One region of the Caulobacter sp. GW821-FHT12D05 genome, then DNA from elsewhere that is predicted to be linked to it. Evidence: predicted binding sites of a transcription regulator. Region 1 holds the regulator's gene; the other holds the start of a gene.
What was found. Region 1 encodes LexA, which represses DNA repair genes until DNA is damaged. Its sites were predicted from a motif close to ATGTTCNCNANNTGTTCT; they were not measured.

Region 1 (7,034 bases):
GCCCGGCGACCGCATCCAGATGAGCGGCGGCGTGGTGCGCATCAACGGCGCACCGGTGACCCAGACCCTGACCGGAATTGACGCCGACGGCTCGCCCGGCGCCTGGCCGATCCCGGTACGTCACCTGCGCGAGACCCTGCCCAACGGCCGCACCTACGCCACCAACAGCTTCGGGGCCGAGACCCAGGCCGCCAACACCGGCGTCTACACCGTCCCGGCTGGCTGTTACTTCGTGATGGGCGACAATCGCGACAACTCGCTGGACAGCCGCTTCAACCCCGGTTCGACGCCCAAGGGCTATGCCTCGTGCGCCTGGGACGTGGCCCGCGACGCCGACCTGCCGCCGGAGCTGGGCATGGGCTTCATCCCCGCCGAGAACCTGGTCGGCCGCGCCGAGCGGATCCTGTTCTCGTGGACCGGCCACGGCCTGCGCCTGGACCGCACCTTCAAGGCTCTGCCCGCCCCCAAGGTTGGCTGAGCCCGCAACCGTCGTTAGGGTCCGCGCCAGTTCGAGTTTGAGGGAATCGGATGCGGGCCTTTCTGTCCAAGCTGCGTCGCGTCTTTTCGCCCGCCCTGCCCGCTGCCGACGCCGTGGCCGCCCCGCAAGAGCTCTGGCATCTGGTCGGCGCCGCTGACGCCGACTACGTGCGTGTCGGCCAACAGTTCAAGCAGCTGTTCATCGACGCGGGCCTGCAGCCGCACCACGCCATCCTCGACGTCGGCTGCGGCATCGGCCGCGCGGCGGCGCCGCTGGTCGACTATCTGGACGAGACCGGTCGTTATGCCGGCTTCGACGTCATGGCCCAGGCCATCGACTGGTGCCGGGCCAATATCGCCGTCGGCGACCCGCGCTTCCAATTCACCCACGCCGACATGCACAGCGACCGGTACAATCCGGAAGGCTCGCAGCCGGCCAGCCGTTTCGTCTTCCCCTATCCGGACGCCAGTTTCGACTTCGTCTGGTTGGGCTCGGTGTTCACCCACCTGCTGGCCGCCGACCAGGCCCAGTTCGCCCGCGAGATCGCCCGGGTCCTGAAGCCCGGCGGGACCAGCGTCATCTCCTGGTACCTGATCGACGACGAGGCCCGCGCCAACACCGGCGATGGCCAGATCGCCTTCGACTTCGTCCACGCCCTGGACGGCTGCTGGACGGCCAACCCGGACATGCCCGAGGACACGATCGCCTACGACCTGGCCTCCATCCTGGCGCAATACGAGGCCTTGGGCCTGGACGTGCTCAACGTCGCCCTCGGCGAATGGCGTCGCCAGCCGATGCAGGACCAGGACATCATCGTAGCCCGCAAGCGCGCCTGAAAGCTTTCGTTAAGCTTTTGATTCTGGTCGACATTTACCCTATCGGCCAAGCTAGCCCTTGATTTTCCTCGCCTTTCTCCGGCGAACGACGCTCGACTTGACTTTAACGCGGAACGCCTAGAGAACATTCGAAAGGTTTGCGGTTTGTTCCGCGCTCCAATCGAGGTCGTCATGCTCACCCGCAAGCAGCACGAACTGCTGATGTTCATCCACGAACGGATCAAGGAGACCGGCGTCTCCCCGTCCTTCGACGAGATGAAGGAGGCCCTCGATCTGGCGTCCAAGTCGGGCATCCACCGGCTGATCACGGCCCTGGAAGAGCGCGGCTTCATCCGTCGCCTGGCCCACCGGGCCCGGGCGCTGGAGGTGGTGAAGCTGCCGCAGCAGGCCACGACGGCCGCCCCGCCCAAGGGCCGTGGCGCGTTCCGCCCGCAGGTGTTTGAAGGCGGCGGTTCGCCCTCGCCCGCGCCGGCTGCATCCTCGGCGCCCGCCAATGACAGCCGCGAACTGCCGATCCTGGGCAAGATCGCCGCCGGCACGCCGATCGACGCCATCCAGCACGAGCGCGAGCGCCTGCCGGTGCCCGAGGCCATGCTGGGCAATGGCGAGCACTATGTCCTTGAGGTGCAGGGCGACTCGATGATCGAGGCCGGCATCCTCGACGGCGACTACGTCATCATCAAGAAGGGCGACACCGCCACCTCGGGCGAGATCGTCGTCGCCCTGGTCGGCGAGGAAGCCACGCTGAAGCGCCTGCGCAAGAAGGGCGGCTCGATCGCCCTGGAAGCCGCCAACCCCAAGTACGAGACCCGCATCTTCGGCCCCGACCAGGTCGAGGTGCAGGGCAAGCTGGTGGGCCTGATCCGCCGGTATCACTAGGCCCCGCCCTAGCGATTAGAGATTTGGCCCCGACCTCAGCGAGGATCGGGGCCTTTTCGTATCTGGGGCCTAGAGACGCCCCTCCTCCGCCAGGCGCTTTGCCGCCTTGTCAAAGCCAGCCCAAGCCGCGGCGGCGAGCGAAGCGCCCGTGCTGACCCGGCGTACGCCCAGCGCGCCCAGGCTCTCGACCGACATGTCCGAGCCCCAGAACAGGACATTGACCGGTTTGGGGGCCACGGCCTGGACGATGGCGCGAATTTCGTCGGGATCGGTCACCGCCGGAGCGTACAGGCAGTCCGCGCCGGCCTCGGCATAGGCCTTCAGCCGCTCGATCGTCGGGGCCAGGTCACGATTGCCGCGCAGATAACCCTCGGTGCGGCCGACCAGGATCACGTCCTGGCCCGAGGCGTCGATGGCGGCGCGGGCGGCCTTCAGGCGTTCGAGGGCCACCGGCAGGTCGTAGAGCGCCGAGCCCGACCAGTCTTCGATCGACAGGCCCGCGACGCCGGCCTCGATGGCCAGGGTGACGCTCTCGCCCACGCCTTCGGCTGTGTCGGAGAAGCCCGCCTCGAAGTCGGCGTTCACCGGCAGGTCGGTGGCGGCGCACAGCTGGCGCAGGTGCTCGATCACCTCGTCGCGCGTGATCTGGCCGTCGTCCTTGCCCAGAGCCCAGGCCGCGCCGGCGCTGGTCGAGGCCAGGGCCTTGAAGCCCAGCTTCTGCAACCGCTTGGCGCTGCCGGCGTCCCAGGGGTTGGGCAAGGCGAAGCAGCCCTCGGCATGCAGGGCGCGGAAAGCAGCGCGGCGGGCGGCGAACGGGTTGGACATCACGGATCCTCCAGAAGGTCGGCGCGAGGCTTAGCCGTCCCTCGTGACATCAGGTGTCAGCAGGCGAGACCAAGGCCGATCGCCGCGCAACGGCTGAGCCCAGACGATGCGCCAGCCGTCGGGGCGACGATAGAGCTCGGCGGCCCCGCCCCGCGCGAAATCCTCGGCTGTCAGCAGCACCGCGTCGGCGCACAAAGGCGGTATCCGCGTGGGTGCGGGACCTCGGATCACCACCACCTCGCTGGCCACGCACATGCCCGATAACGTCTCGGCGTCGGGTGTCCTGCGGCTCCAGGCCAGGGACAGCCGCACCGGCGCGCCCAGGGCCGGCGCGCAGACCCGCTTGTCGCAGGCATAGAGGCTCCAGGTCGCCGGTTCGAGGCCGCGCCGCCGCGCCCACAGCTCGGCCCCGAACCGCTTGGCGTCGGTGCGCAGCAGCACCGCCGCGTCTCCCGAGCGCACGGCGGCCGTCGCGCCGTCAGCAGCGATCCAGGCGTCCGGCGGCGTAGGCCGAGGCCACAGGGCGACCGCCAGGGCCAAGGGCGCGCCGATCCAGCGCAGGCGGCCCTTCCACAGGCATAGGATCATCAGGCCCAGGAAGGCGACCACCAGCACCTGCGGCGGCGCGCTGGCCACGATCCTCTGCGCCCCGTGGGCGTCGGCGAAGCCGTTGGCGATCCCGACCATGGCGTCGATGCCCCACCCGGCCACGGCCAGGAATGGCGCGCCCAGGCCGAACGGCTCGAGCAAGGTGCCGATGGCCAGGAACGGCATGATCACGAACGACGACAGCGGCGCGACCGCCAAGTTGGCCGGCAAACCCCAGACGGCGACGCGGTTGAAATGCTGCATGGCGAACGGCGCGGTGGCCAGGCCCGCCACCAGGCTGGCCGCGACCGAGGCGGCCACCCAGACGATTCCCGCCTGTGGCCAGCGGATCCACCACGGGGTCGAGATCTCCTTCACCGGACGGGGCCAGGCCTCGGCCAAGGCCACCAGGGCGGCGGTGGCGGCGAACGACATCTGGAAGCCCGGCTCGCCGGCCGTTTCGGGCTTCATCGCCAGGATCACCAGCGCCGCCACCGCCAGCCCGTGCAGGGTGATGGCTCGGCGGTCGAACAGGATGGCCAGGAACGCCACGCTGGCCGTGATCGCCGCCCGCTCGGCCGGCGGCGGCGCGCCGGAGATCACCAGATAGCCCAGCACGGCGACGAGCCCCGCGATGGCCGCGATCTTCTTGCCCGGCGCTCGCAGAGCCAGCCACGGCCAGGCGGCGACGCCCAGCCGCACCACGCCGAACATGAAGCCCCCGACGATGGCCATGTGCAGCCCAGAGATCGAGATGATGTGCGCCAGGCCCGAGGCGCGCATGGCGTCCGTCTGGTCCTGGGTGATCCAGGCCTCGTGACCGGTGACCATGGCCGCGCCGAGGCCGCCGCTGGTCGGTCCCATCCGCGCCAGGATCCGTTGGGCCAGGCTCCAGCGGAAGGCGTTGACCGCCATGGACAACCGCAGCCGCCAGGGCGGCGGATCGAGCCGCGCGGCGTCCCAGTCGCCGATGATGAAGCCCACGCCGCCGATCGAGTCGAACCAGGCGTCGCGGGCGAAGTCGTAGGATCCCGGCGCGGCCGGCGGCGGCGGCGGTCCCAACATGGCCCGCAAGCGGATCGGCTGGCCCGGCGCCGGGGTTTCGTTCTCGCCGATCGTCACCCGGATCCGGCGCGGCGTGCGGTCAGGCGGCAGACCCGACACCCAGGCCGGCGCAATCAACAGGCGTGGCCCGCCCGCGCCGGGACTAACGACATCGACGACGAAGCCCTCTACCCGCCGCACAACCCGCTCCCCGGCCATGACCGGCGCGGCCACGCGGTCGCTGCGGACCTTGGCGGCGAGGCCTCCAGCCGCCCCGCAGGCCGCCAGACTGGCTAGCGCCACCAGCAGCGCCGCCGCGTTCCGCTGGCGAAGCGTCCACCAGACGGCTGCCAGGACCAGCGTCACGCCACCCAGCAGCCAGATTGACGGCTCACGCCCCGCTTCCAGATAGCCCGCCGCGCCGAGGCCGAACGCCACCGGCGTCCACAAGAAGGCGCGCGCCGTGTTGACGCGCAGTTCGGCGGCCGTCAGCGCCACGGCGTCTCGCCAAGAGACCCGCGTTGCCGCTGTCACCGGCGCGGTATCGGCAAGTTCCGCGCCTAACACCCGGAAACCACTGTATTTTTGACGGTTAAGCCAAGTTCGCCGCGATGCGGAATATGGCTGGTCCCGGAACGAAGCGGCATGCTAAGACGCCCCGCCCCAAGGCGCTCAGCAGTCGCCTTGCGGTCCGCGTTCCTAGACGCCATCTCGGCGTGCAGCCCCACAGTCTTGAAGCTCATGTCGAACCCCATCCCTACCGGCGTCGTCACGCGCTTTGCGCCCTCGCCCACCGGTTTCCTGCATATCGGCGGCGCCCGTACGGCGCTGTTCAACTGGTTATATGCACGCCACACGGGAGGAAAGTTCCTTATTCGCGTCGAGGACACCGATCGCGAGCGTTCGACCGAAGCGGCCGTCGCGGCCATCTTCGAGGGCCTGAACTGGCTGGGCCTGGAATCGGACGCCGAGGTCGTGTTCCAGCACACCCGCGCGCCGCGCCACGTCGAGGCCGTGCAGGAAATGCTGGCCGCCGGCCGCGCCTATCGCTGCTGGATGACCGTCGAAGAACTGGAAGTCGCCCGCGAGAAGGCCCGCGCCGAAGGCCGCGCCATCCGCTCGCCCTGGCGCGACGCCCCGGAAGGCGACCTGTCGGTCCCGCACGTGATCCGCTTCAAGGGTCCGCTGGACGGCGAGACCGTCGTGGACGACATGGTCAAGGGTCCGGTGACCTTCCGTAACATCGAGCTCGACGACCTGGTCCTGCTCCGCGCCGACGGCGCGCCGACCTACAATCTGGCCGTGGTCGTCGACGACCACGACATGGGCGTCACCCACGTGATCCGGGGCGACGACCACCTGAACAACGCCGCCCGCCAGAGCCTGATCTACAAGGCCCTGGGCTGGGACGTGCCGGCCTTCGCCCACATCCCGCTGATCCACGGCCCGGACGGCGCCAAGCTGTCCAAGCGCCACGGCGCCCAAGCCGTCGGCGAGTTCGCCGACCTGGGCTACATCCCCGAGGGCATGCGCAACTACCTGGCGCGCCTGGGCTGGGGCCATGGTGACGACGAGGTCTTCAACGACGAGCAGGCGATCAGCTGGTTCGACGTGGCCGACGTGGTCAAGGCGCCCGCGCGCCTGGACTGGGCCAAGCTGAACCACATCAACGCCCAGCACCTGCGCAAGGCCGACGACGCGCGCCTGACCGACCTGGCCCTCGACGCGGCTCAGAAGCGTGGCGAGGCCCTGCCGGCCGACGCCCGCGAGCGCATCGCCCGCACCGTTCCGGAAGTGAAAGAAGGCGCCAAGACCATCCTGGAGTTGGTCGACCACTGCGCCTTCGCGCTGAAGACGCGGCCGCTGGCGCTGGAAGAGAAAACCCAAAAGCAGCTGACCGAGGAAACCGTCGAGCGCCTGAAGCGCCTGCGGGACCAACTGGCCTCGGTCGCCAGCTTCGACGCCGCCTCGCTGGAAACCGCGTTGAAAACGTTCGCGGAATCCGAGGGCGTCGGCTTCGGCAAGTTCGGCCCTGCCCTGCGCGGGATCCTGACCGGCGGTTCGCCGGCTCCGGACCTGAACAAGACCATGGCCGCGCTCGCCCGCGAAGAGAGTTTGGGGCGCCTTGACGACGCCCTGGCGTAGCGCGCATGAGGCGCTATAACGCACCTGCGAAAACGAAAGTTGGACTGCTCGTTCCAATTTATGAAGGGGTCTAATGATGACCGATAAAGCCACGCTGACGATCGGCGACAAGAGCTACGAACTGCCGATCCTCAAGGGCAGCACGGGTCCGGACGTTCTGGACATCCGAAAGGTCTACGCTGAAAGCGACCACTTCACGTTCGATCCGGGCTTCACGTCCACGGCGTCGTGCGAAAGCA
Region 2 (7,034 bases), on a different contig from region 1:
GACGATCCGTTCGTTCGCGCTGCTCGAAGGCGTCGACGAGGCCACGTTCGACGCGCTGTCGGCCCTGGCCAATCTGAACGTGCGCCGGCAGGACCAGATCTTGCGGGTGGTGATCATCGGCTACCTGACCGTGCCGCTGTCGATCGTGGCGCTGCTGGCCGAGCTGGCCGGCGACAGCGTGATGAGCTTCGTCCGGGGCAACCTGCACATGGTCATCGTCAGCGCCTGCACCGCGACCATGGGGCCGCTGATGTACCTGATGAGCCATTGGCGCTCGCGCCAGATCGTCAGCGTGCTGGACCTGATCCGCATCGAACGCGGCCAGGCGCCGTTCACGGCGCTGGAGCTGCGGGAGGAGTAGGGGGAGGATCTTAGAGTTAGCGCCGCCGCTCCATCATCACGATCGGAGACCCCTTGTAGGTCGCATGGGCCTTGATCCTGAACCCCACCTTAGCCGCCAGGGCCAGGGAGGCGGCGTTGTCGGCGTCGATGATGCAGGGCACGACCTCCGGCGCCAGGGCCTGGTCGATCCAGTTCAGGCCCGCCCGCACCGCCTCGGTGCCGAATCCATGGCCGTGCGACCAGGCCGCCAGCACCCAGCCCATCTCCGGCAGGTCGTACAGGCTGGGCGTCAGGTCGCGGCGCAGGTCGGCGAAACCGACCTCGCCGACATAACGCCCCGTCGAGGTCTCGCGCACCGCCCAGTAGCCGAAGCCCAGCACCTCCCACAGGCCGCGGGCGCGCATCAGGCGGGTCCAGCTTTCCTCCTCGGTGAAGGCGCGGCCGCCGACGTGGCGGACCACCACGGGATCGGCCCACATGGCCTTGCTGTCCTCGAAGTCCGACAGCTGCGGCGCGTTGAGCGTGAGGCGGGCGGTGGTCAGGGTCGGGACGGGCATGCAGACTCGGCGTTTGCGGCGGACGCCCCGCAAGCTACACCGGCTCCACGACCTGGAAAGAGCCCATGACCGCCCCCGCCGACGCCATCGCCGCCCGCCGCAAGCTGACCAACAAGCTGATCGCCGCCAAGGACGCCGCGCGGCTGCGGCCGTTCTTCGATCCGCGCATGACCCTGATCGCCGGCGACGGCTCGCTGCTGCTGGGGGCCGAGGACGTGCTGGCCGCCTTCGCCAGCCAGTTCGCCGATCGGGGCTTCATCGCCTATGTCCGCACGACCGAGCAGATCGACCTGGACGCCGATGGTAACCGCGCCGCCGAACGCGGCCGCTGGGTCGGCTCCTGGAAGGACGCGGCCGAGCAGTCGGGGACCTATCTGGCCACCTGGAAGAAGGTCACCGGCCAGTGGGTGATCGAGAACGAGCTCTACGTGACGCTCGCATGATCGGTGTGACCGCAATCATCGCTGGATTTCGCCGGATGACTCGGAATTAATTTCGCCAAACTCGCGCAAGGGGCTTACCCCTTCGCCTCCAATTCGGCTCCTGGGAGGGAAAGCCTTGCTCAATCGTCGCCATATGATGTTCGCCACCGCCGCCGCGGGGTTCGCCGCCACCGGTGGTCTGCCGACCCTGGCCCTGGCCCGCGAGGGTGAAGTCGCCAAGCTGAACGCCTTGTTCGACGACATCATGGCCAAGCAGCTGCGCCAGTCGCCCGAGACGGCCACCAGCCTGGGCCTCGACAGCGGCGACCTGGCCTGGACCAAGGATCTGCTCAGCGACCGCTCGGCCGCCGCCATCGAGGCGGGCAAGGTCCAGACCGCCAAACAGCTGGCCGACCTGCGCGCCATCGACCGCAAGGCCATCAAGGGCATGGATGCGGCCAACTACGACACCGTCGAGTTCGTGCTGGCCGTCCAGGACGAGGGCAACAAGCAGTTCACCTACGGCGGCGGCGGTTCGGGCGCGCCCTACGTCCTCTCGCAGCTGACCGGCAGCTACCAGCAGATGCCGGACTTCCTGGACACCCAGCACAGCATCGAGACCAAGGCCGACGCCGACGCCTATCTGGCGCGGATGGAGGGCTTCGCCCGCCTGATGGATCAGGAAACCGCCCTGGCCAAGCAGGACATGGCCGACGGCGTGATCCCGCCGGACTTCATCATCGACAAGACCCTGATCCAGATGAAGGCCTTCGCCGACACCCCGACGGCCGACGCGCCGCTGGTCAAGTCGATCGCCCGCCGCACGAAAGAGAAAAACATTGGGGGCGACTGGGCCGGTGAAGCCTCCAAGATCTACGAAGGCTCGGTGCTGCCGGCCCTGAAGCGCCAGATCGCGCTGATGGAATGGGCCCGCCCCAAGGCCGTGCACGACGCCGGCTGCTGGCGCCTGAAGGACGGCGGCGCCTACTACGCTACGTCGCTGAAGAACTACACGACTTCGGATCTGAAGCCGGACGAGATTCACCAGCTGGGCCTGGACCTGGTCAAGTCGATCTCGGCCGAGGCCGACAAGCTGTTCAAGAGCATCGGCATGAAGACCGGCACGGTCGGCGAGCGCATGGCCAAGCTGGGCGAGGACTTCTATCCGAACACGGATGCGTCCAAGGAACAGCTGATCAAGGACCTGAACGAGAAGGCCGCCTGGATCCAGAAGCAGCTGCCGGCCTATTTCGGCGCGCTGCCCAAGGCCCCGCTGGAAATCCGCCGCGTGCCCAAGGCCATCGAAGCCGGCGCGCCGGGCGGCTACTACAACTCGCCCTCGCTCGACGGTAAGCGCCCCGGCATCTACTGGATCAACCTGCGCGACACCAAGGAGCAGGCCAAGTACACCCTGACCACCCTGACGGTGCACGAGGGCGTCCCGGGTCACCACCTGCAGCTGTCGATCTCGAACGAGGCCAAGGGCCTGCCCATGATCCGCAAGATCATCGGCTTCTCGGGCTACACCGAGGGCTGGGCGCTCTATTCCGAGCAGCTGGCCGTCGAGATGGGCATCTACAAGACCGACCCGCGCGGCCACATCGGCATGCTGCACGACGCCCTGTTCCGCGCCGTGCGCCTGGTGGTCGACACCGGCATGCACCACAAGAAGTGGAGCCGCGAGCAGGCCGTGAAGTACATGGCCGAGACCATGGGCGACGAGGAAAGCGGCTCGATCACCGAGATCGAGCGCTACGTCGTGTGGCCGGGCCAGGCCTGCAGCTACATGATCGGCAAGATCGTCTGGCTGCGCGTCCGCGCCAAGGCTCAGAAGGCCCTGGGCAAGAAGTTCGACATCCGCGAATTCCACGACGCGGGCCTGCTCTCGGGCATGACCCCGCTGACCACCCTGGAACGCGTGATCGACGACTACATCGTCGCGAAGGGCGGCAAGGCCTAGACCTTACCCCCAGCTGTCGGAAGCCCCGGCCCGGCGCGCAACGGCTTTGACCGGCGCGCTGGGTCGCAGGGCGGGGGCGGGCTTGTCGACGGGCTTGCCGTAGAGCCAGCCCTGGGCGAAGTCGACGCCGGCGGCGCGGACGATCTCCTCGACCTCGACGGTCTCGACCATCTCGGCGACCGTGCGGATCTTCAGGTCGCGGCACAGCTCGACCAGGCGGCGCACCAGGGCGCCGTCGCGGCCGTTGTCGGCCAATTCGCGGACGTAGCGGCCGTCGATCTTGACGATGTCCAGCTGCAGCTGCTGCAGGTAGGCGAACGAGGACGAGCCGGCCCCGAAGTCGTCCAGGCAGACCAGCGAGCCCATGCCGCGCAGGCTCTGGATGTGCTGGTTGGCCACGGTCAGGTTGTCGATGGCGCGGGTCTCGGTGATCTCGAAGATCAGCCGGCCCTTGGCCTCGTCGTACTTGGCGAGCAGGCGGCTGACATGGTCGACGAAGCTCTCGTTGCCGATCGTCTGGCCCGAGACGTTGACCGCCAGGCGCAGCTTGCGCTCCTGGTCATTGGCCAGCTTCTTGACGGCCTGCTCGACGATGGCGTGGTCCAGCTCCTCGATCAGGTCAAATTCCTCGGCCATGCGGATCAGGGCGAACGGGCTGCCGCCGTCCTCGAACCGCACCAGGGCCTCGTGGTGATGGGCCAGGCCCGTGGCCAGCGAGACCACCGGCTGGTAGGCCAGCGTGAAGCGCCGCTGGCTGACCGCCACGCCCAGGGCGCCGGCGCGGGCCAGGGTCCGCTTCACGGACCGGTTCATCGCCTCCGACAGGGTCATCGGCGGCATGTCCTTCAGGCCCTCGCGCAGGAAGTCGTCGAGGGCGTAGCGCAGGGCGCGAAGGGCGCGGGACGAGCCGCCGCCGGACTCCAGCGGCACCACGTGGGCGTCGGCTTCGGCGCTGACCATCTTGGTCAGGCGCTTGACCATGTTCTCGGGCCGGTCGTCGCGCTGGCGCAGCAGGGCGAAGCGGTCGGGCGACAGGCGGGTGGCGGCCGAACCGCCGTGCGACTCGGCGCGGACGGCGCTGGCGACGCGGACGTCCAGGGCCTGGGCCTCGCTGGGCGTCAGGCCTTCGCGCATGGCGCCCAGGCCCGCGAACTCGACCATGGCCAGTTCCAGCTCCAGGCCCGTGACGCGGGCGGCCTCGAACAGGCCCTGGGCGATGTCGTCGAACGACTCGCGGGGCTGCAGGCTGTCGGCGGTCAGGGGCGGGCCGGCCGACTGGGCGGCGGTGGCGGCGCACGAGACGCGGCCGTCGTTCTCGGGCAGGGCGCGCAGGATGACCCGCACGCAGCGATCCTCGGCCCCGGCCAGGCGCAGCACCACCGGACCCCGGCGGATGCCGTCGTCGGCGCAGCTGAGCATGGCCTCCATCAGCGGGCGGTCGTCGGGGTGGAACAGATCGGACCAGGCCTGGCCCATCAGGCCGGCCTCGCTCTTGCCCATGACCTTTTGCGCGGCGCCCAGCGCCAGGCGCACACGGCCGCTCTGCAGCTCGACGAGAAGATCGGCGCTGGCGAAGGCCAGGCCCAGAAGGCGGCGCGGATCGATGGACAAGTCTGCAGTCCCCCCAAAGACTGGACCATAAGAAGCAGTGAAGCTGGCACAGCGGGACTTAAGGACCGGTTTCGGCGCGGCGGGTGTCACGGAATTTCCGGCCCGGCAGGGTGCGGCATTCTGGCCTACGTCAGAAACGGACGTTTCTGCTTATGAGAACATCTTGCGAACCTGGAACAAAGCATGTACGCCTTTAACTGTGTTCCACAGGTCGTTGGGACGCGGCGCTGGAAGCGCCGATCGGGCGACCGGAATCATGGGATAGAGGGCGGATCAACAATGACCAGTCAGGCGGCTTTGAAACTCGTGGGCAAGGAAGAAGGCGACAAGCAACGCGCGCTAGAGGCGGCTCTCGCCCAGATCGACCGCGCGTTCGGCAAGGGCTCGGTGATGAAGCTGGGCGAAAAGGGCAAGGTCGAGATGGAGTCCGTCTCCACCGGCTCGCTCGGCCTGGACATCGCCCTGGGCATCGGCGGCCTGCCCAAGGGGCGGATCATCGAGGTCTATGGCCCGGAAAGCTCGGGTAAGACCACCCTGGCCCTGCACGTGGTGGCGGAAGTCCAGAAGGCCGGCGGCACCGCCGCCTTCGTCGACGCCGAGCACGCGCTGGATCCGTCCTACGCGCACAAGCTGGGCGTCAATCTCGACAGCCTGCTGGTCTCGCAGCCCGACAACGGCGAACAGGCCCTGGAGATCACCGACACCCTGGTGCGCTCGGGCGCCGTCGACATCGTGGTTATCGACTCGGTCGCGGCCCTGACGCCGAAGGCGGAAATCGAAGGCGAGATGGGCGACAGCCTGCCGGGCCTGCAAGCCCGTCTGATGAGCCAGGCGCTGCGCAAGCTGACCGCCTCGATCAACAAGGCCAACACCATCGTCATCTTCATCAACCAGATCCGTCACAAGATCGGCGTGATGTACGGCAGCCCGGAAACCACCACGGGCGGCAACGCGCTGAAGTTCTACGCCTCGGTGCGCCTGGACATCCGCCGCACCGGTTCGGTGAAGGTCCGTGACGAGATCATCGGCAACAATGTCCGCGTGAAGGTGGTCAAGAACAAGGTGGCCCCGCCGTTCCGCGAGGTCGAGTTCGACATCATGTACGGCGAGGGCATCTCCAAGCTGGGCGAAGTCATCGACCTGGGCGTCAAGGCCGGGATCATCGACAAGGCCGGCTCGTGGTTCTCGTACGGCAGCCAGCGCATCGGCCAGGGCCGCGACAATGTCCGCGAGTTCCTGAAGACCAATCCCGACGTCGCCGCCTCGATCGAAGCGGCCGTCCGCAAGTCGTCGCAGAAGATCGAGGAAGAGCTCCTGGTCGGCGGCCCGGAGGACGGCGAGGAAGAATAGTCCTCGCAAGGTTTCGCGGCCCTCGCCCGACCCCGGGCGTCCCCGCCTTCAACACGCCCGCGGCCGGACCGCCGCGAGGGCCGCGATTGCAGGCCGCCTGGACCCCATGCCAGGCGGCCTATTTCGTTTCTGGAGCGGGCAGGATGGAGATCCTCCCCCTAGCGAGGGAGGTGGCGCGCAGCGCAGGAGGGGGAAGGGCAGGGGTGTCCAACCAAACCCCGTCATCCCGCGCTTTATGCGCGGGACCCATCTGTCCGCCGCAAGTGCGGAGCGGACCGAAGCTCTCACGCGGAAGCTGACCCATGGGTCCCGTGAACAAGTCGCGGGATGACGGCTGGAGGGCTGGTTGAGCAAAACTCAGCCTCCGAACCCGCCCTTTTCCACCTCAACCCGGGTCACCATCTGTGGATCGGTTTCCCCTCCGCCAAAAACCGCGCTATGCAGCGCGCGACTCCCGGCCGCTCGCCGGACGCCCACACTTGAGACGCTCATGCCCAGCTTGAACGAGATCCGCAGCACCTTCCTCGACTACTTCGGCAAGGCCGATCACGCGGTGACGCCGTCGGCGCCGCTGGTGCCGCAGAACGATCCGACCCTGCTGTTCGTCAATGCCGGCATGGTGCCGTTCAAGAACGTGTTCACCGGCGCCGAGACGCCGGCCCATCCGCGCGCGGCCAGCTCGCAGAAGTGCGTCCGCGCCGGCGGCAAGCACAACGACCTGGACAATGTCGGCTACACCGCTCGCCACCACACCTTCTTCGAGATGCTGGGCAACTTCTCGTTCGGCGACTA

Region 2: a site for LexA is predicted at 5,048-5,065, ahead of recA (recombinase RecA). Genes of this name have one in related genera too.

Annotation. Positions count from the first base shown of each region.
Region 1 covers NZ_JBXAQO010000001.1:1,020,574-1,027,607, forward strand. The annotation lists gene lepB (signal peptidase I) at 1-478, shown strand, start outside; gene AC1RRR_RS04410 (class I SAM-dependent methyltransferase) at 529-1,314, shown strand; gene lexA (transcriptional repressor LexA) at 1,486-2,193, shown strand; gene AC1RRR_RS04420 (isocitrate lyase/PEP mutase family protein) at 2,263-3,018, opposite strand; gene AC1RRR_RS04425 (ComEC/Rec2 family competence protein) at 3,049-5,184, opposite strand; gene gltX (glutamate--tRNA ligase) at 5,392-6,795, shown strand; gene gltA (citrate synthase) at 6,872-7,034, shown strand, end outside.
Region 2 covers NZ_JBXAQO010000005.1:198,725-205,758, reverse strand. The annotation lists gene AC1RRR_RS24280 (hypothetical protein) at 1-361, shown strand, start outside; gene AC1RRR_RS24275 (GNAT family N-acetyltransferase) at 378-899, opposite strand; gene AC1RRR_RS24270 (nuclear transport factor 2 family protein) at 965-1,342, shown strand; gene AC1RRR_RS24265 (DUF885 domain-containing protein) at 1,458-3,281, shown strand; gene AC1RRR_RS24260 (EAL domain-containing protein) at 3,285-4,892, opposite strand; gene recA (recombinase RecA) at 5,172-6,242, shown strand; gene alaS (alanine--tRNA ligase) at 6,733-7,034, shown strand, end outside.